2 regions of the Geothermobacter ehrlichii genome follow, and region 1 is predicted to be linked to the other one. Evidence: riboswitches for the same ligand, from Rfam matches in the RefSeq annotation. Region 1 holds a riboswitch; the other holds the start of a gene.

Region 1 (2,195 bases):
CGCCCAGAACCTCCCGGTCAAGCTGGACGATCAGACCGAAGGCGGTTCCCAGCGATTCGGACAGATAACCCAAGGGCGACTCCCGTCAGTCGGCGACGTAAAAGAGCTGTTCGCCGTTGCGCCGGTAGCCGGTGATCAGCTTCCGACCCTCGGCCGAGGTCAGAAAATCCATGAATTTCCGCGCCAGCTCGACCTTGACGTGCGGATGTCGGGCCGGGTTGACCATGATGACACCATAGGGATTGAACAGGCGCCGGTCCCCCTCGACCAGAACCGCAAGCTCGATCTTGCCCCGGTAGGCAAGGAAGGTGCCACGGTCGCTGAGCGTGTAGCCCTGCCGCTCATCGGCCATGGTGAGCACCTCACCCATGCCGCGACCGGCCTCCAGGTACCAGTCGCCCCTCGGCACGACACCGGCGGCCTGCCAGAGCTGCTTCTCCCGGGTATGGGTGCCGGAATCGTCGCCGCGCGAGACGAAGGTCGCCTTCGCCCGGGCGATCCGGCGCATGGCCATTGCGGCATCCGCGAGTCCGGCGATGCCGGCCGGATCGTCCTTCGGCCCGAGAATGACGAAATCGTTGTACATCACGTCGCGCCGGTCGACGCCGTAACCGGCGGCGACGAACTTGTCTTCCTTGCTGCGGGCATGCACCAGGACCACGTCGACATCCCCGGTCTCGCCAAGCTTGAGGGCCTTGCCGGTGCCGACGGCGATGACGTCGACCCGGCAGTTGTTGGCCTGCTCGAACGGTGGCAGCAAAACGGCCAGCAGACCGGAATTCTCGGTCGAAGTGGTGGTCGCCAGACGCAGATGCTCGACGGCAAAGGCGGGCACGGCCAGAAAAACAATCAGAAGCAGCATGGTCTGCAGCCAGATTTTCATCCCATCTCTCCTTTCGGCGGGTCGTGGCTTCAGGCATTCAGGCAGTAAAAAGACCCCAATCCGCATGGAAAGAGGCCCTCTTCCGCCGCGCCCAAAAGTCGCGCCGGCCAGCTCTCCTTTCCAAACGTGGGAGGCACGGCCGTTTCCCGCCGTACCCATTGGCCGTCCACCCTGGGGCCACAGACCCTTTAGGTGAAACGGCTCGGAGATTCACTTGGTTCTGTTTTCCGGGTCGGTGGCGTCCACCTTCATGACCGAACGAACCTCAGCCCCCAGTAAAACAGTATTTTGTTACCATAATAGCCTGTAGTTTTTCATTTTGCACCCTTTTTTCGTCACCCAGGTAGATATGGATTTCCATCGCTCCTCCGGTCCGCCATACCGAAGCTCCTGTCTGCCATCCCTCGCGACAGATGCTGCCCAGCCCTTCCGGGCTTTATCTTTCATGTGTGTTTGAAAAGGGAACAAGAAAGGAAGGAATCCGGGCCTGTCGCCCCTGAACCTGAATCAGGCTGAAGAAAAAAACCTCACTGGCCCACCATGCCGTCGTTGCCGGCAAGCACGGTCCGGCGCAGGGCAAAATAGTCCTGTGGCGTATTGACGTTGAGAAAGGAGAGCCCCTCCGGGTCATGGCGCCGCCAGACCGCGGGCGACATTTCCGCCACCCTGACCGCCGGAAAGAAATCGACGATGCGACGGCCGCCTTTTCGCAGAATCCTTTCCATGGCCGGCAGGCAGGCCTTGCGATAGCAGGCGTGCAGCGGCTCCAGTCCTGAAGCTGTTCGTGGAACGTGAACATCCCACCGGTTCGTCCGGCAGATATGGCGAATCAGTTCCGGCCGCAGAAAGGGCATGTCGCAGGCAACGACGAAAATCTGCGGGCTGCGGGCATGACGCAGACCGGCGTGAATTCCCGCCAGCGCCCCCCGGCCCCGGTAGACGTCAGGCACCTTGCGGCACGCAATGTCGGCATAGAGTTCGGGCGCATTGGTGACGATCAGGACCTCATCGAAAAGCTCCGCCATCAGCCGGAAGATGCGTTCGATGAAACGTTCGCCGTCCAGCGGCAGCAGTGACTTGTCGCTCCCCATGCGCCGGCTCTCGCCACCGGCCAGGACAATCCCGGTTGTCGCGGGAACGATGTCGCTCACGGCCATCATGCCGCACCTCCTTCAGCAACCCGTTGTTTCCTTCTTGCCGCGACTGAATCCTTCCCTGGCAGCCAGCACATCGAGCTGCAGCGTGGCGGCATCCTCGACTTCCAGTGGCAGCCCCTCACCCCTCTGGCGGCTGTCGACCACCTTCAGGTAAC
Region 2 (2,195 bases), on a different contig from region 1:
AGGCCGGCAGGCCTTCGCCGGTTACCGGGTGCTTGCGCAGCCCCTCGACGAACTTGCGGTTGGCATCGCGGAAGGCCTCCGGATTTTTCGGCGCCCGGGGCTTCTGCCCGGCGTCATCGAGGACAATAGCCTTCACCCTTTTCGAACCCATGACCGCACCGACGCCGCCGCGACCGCAGTGACGGGTGGGACGCAGCTCCGGATCGGTGCAGGCAATGGAGGCAGCGAGCATCAGCCGCTCGCCGGCCGAACCGATCGACATGTAGGCCACCTTGTCGCCGTACTCGCCGCGCAGCTTTTCGATCAGAGGATAGTTGTCGAGCAGTTTCAGGCTGTTATCGACCTCGACCCGCACCTCGTCCGGGGTGACGATGATCTTGTAGAGATCGTCCCCGGCCGGCTTGCCCTCGATAACGATGGCGGCGTAACCGATCCGCGCCAGCACCTGGGCGGCCTGGCCGCCGGCATTCGACTCCTTGATGGTGCCGGTCAGCGGACTCTTGCAGCCGACCGAAAGCCGCCCGGTCATGGCCCCGGTCGAACCGCTCAACATGCCGGGCGCAATCACCAGCTTGTTCTCGGCCCCTAGGGGATGGCAGAGAGGATCGACCTCCCTGCTGACGATCAGTGAGGTAATCGCCCGTCCGCCGAGACCGGCATATTCTCCGACCGGCTCGGTCGTGACTTTCGGACCACCTTCCGCCCCCATGTCGATTCTGACGATCTTGTCCATTTACAACTCTCCTTTGACGCTAAAAAGACCAGTCCCTCTCCTTTCCACCAGGGAGGCGGAGCCGTTTCCGGCCCAACCCATCGGCCCTTCGCCATAGGCAATCCCCTTAGGCAGCCGGGCTCGGAGTCAAACTCTCTTTACATGGGTGTTGAAAAACGTAATGAGGGCGGGCAAGACAAGGCGAAAACGGCTGACAAAGCGCAGTTTACATACCAGTAAATGAGCATTTTGAGGCCGTTTTCAACACCGTATCGCCAACCGCAACAGTTTTCAACAACCTATTAAAGCATGAACAAAACACAAGCATACCTTGAAAATGAGATTTGGCACCTTCGTCGATTAAAATTCCCGCTCTTTACTCAGCGGACCTACCTCCGGCATACTGAGATCTCTCCCGCAGCAAGGAGCACCGATGTCGTTTTCGAATCCCCGCCAGACACAGCCGCCCCCCGCTTTTCGCGACCATCCCGGCAAGCTGTTCGTCGAGCTCACCTCGCACTGCAACCTCGGCTGCGCCATGTGCGTCAAGCAGGCCCCGGGTGGCCGGATCCAGGAGGGGGAGATGAGCGCCGAGACCTTCAGCGCACTGCTGCCGGCCATGAAGCAGCTGGAGGCGCTGGTCCTGAACGGCATCGGCGAATCGCTGCTGCATCCCCGGATCGACGAGTTCATCCGCCTGGCCCGCCGGCAGATGCCCGAACACGGCTGGATCGGCTTTCAGAGCAACGGGCTGCTGCTCGACGAAGCGCGCGCCCGATCCCTGGCGGCGGCCGGCATCGATCGAATCTGCCTGTCGGTCGACGCCAGCTCGCCCGAGGCTTTTCGCACCCTGCGCCAGGGGGGCGAGCTGCAGGCGGTCGAACGGGCCTTCGCCGCCCTGCGGGCCGCGCGGACCGAACGCCCCGGCCTTGCGATCGGCATCGAGTTCGTGCTGATGCGGCAGAATCTCCACCTGCTCTGCGACACCCTGCGCTGGGCCGCCGCCCGGGGGGCGAGCTTCGCTCTGGTCAGCCATCTGCTTCCCTATGACGAAAGCAGCCGCGGCGAGAGCCTCTATCCCGACTGCACCGAAGCGGCCCTGGAGCTGTTCGACCGCTGGCGGCAACGGGGAAAGGCCCAGGGAATCGACATCGAGCGCTACCACCGGGTCGCCTTCAAATTCTCCCGCAGCGTGGATGAGCAGCGGGTCGTCGATCTGGTCGAGGGGATGAAGGCCGAGGCGGAAGAGAAGGGGGTCTTTTTCGATCTGAAAAAGCTGCTGCAAATCGACCGGGCCCTGCTCGACCGGGTGGCCGCCATCTTCCGAAAAGCCGAACGGCTCGCCGCCGAACTCGGCCTCGACCTCGAGCTGCCGGAGATCATCCCCAGAGCCCTGCGCCGCTGTGATTTTATCGAAGACGGCAGCGCCTTCATCAGCTGGGACGGCAAGGTGCATCCCTGCTATTTTCTCTGGCACAGCTAC

What was found. Region 1 has a riboswitch for molybdenum cofactor ahead of EDC39_RS13635 (substrate-binding domain-containing protein). Riboswitches for the same ligand answer to the same signal wherever they lie in the genome.
Region 2: linked by a shared signal. The riboswitch ahead of EDC39_RS04070 (aldehyde ferredoxin oxidoreductase family protein) and the one ahead of EDC39_RS13635 (substrate-binding domain-containing protein) in region 1 are both predicted to bind molybdenum cofactor.

Annotation. Positions count from the first base shown of each region.
Region 1 is NZ_VNIB01000016.1:4,274-6,468, forward strand. It holds gene EDC39_RS13630 (ABC transporter permease) at 1-73, opposite strand, end outside; gene EDC39_RS13635 (substrate-binding domain-containing protein) at 86-883, opposite strand; molybdenum cofactor riboswitch at 981-1,103, opposite strand; gene mobA (molybdenum cofactor guanylyltransferase) at 1,411-2,043, opposite strand; gene EDC39_RS13645 (formate dehydrogenase accessory protein FdhE) at 2,056-2,195, opposite strand, start outside.
Region 2 is NZ_VNIB01000003.1:18,057-20,251, reverse strand. It holds gene EDC39_RS04070 (aldehyde ferredoxin oxidoreductase family protein) at 1-733, opposite strand, end outside; molybdenum cofactor riboswitch at 755-871, opposite strand; gene EDC39_RS04065 (radical SAM/SPASM family putative metalloenzyme maturase) at 1,146-2,195, shown strand, end outside.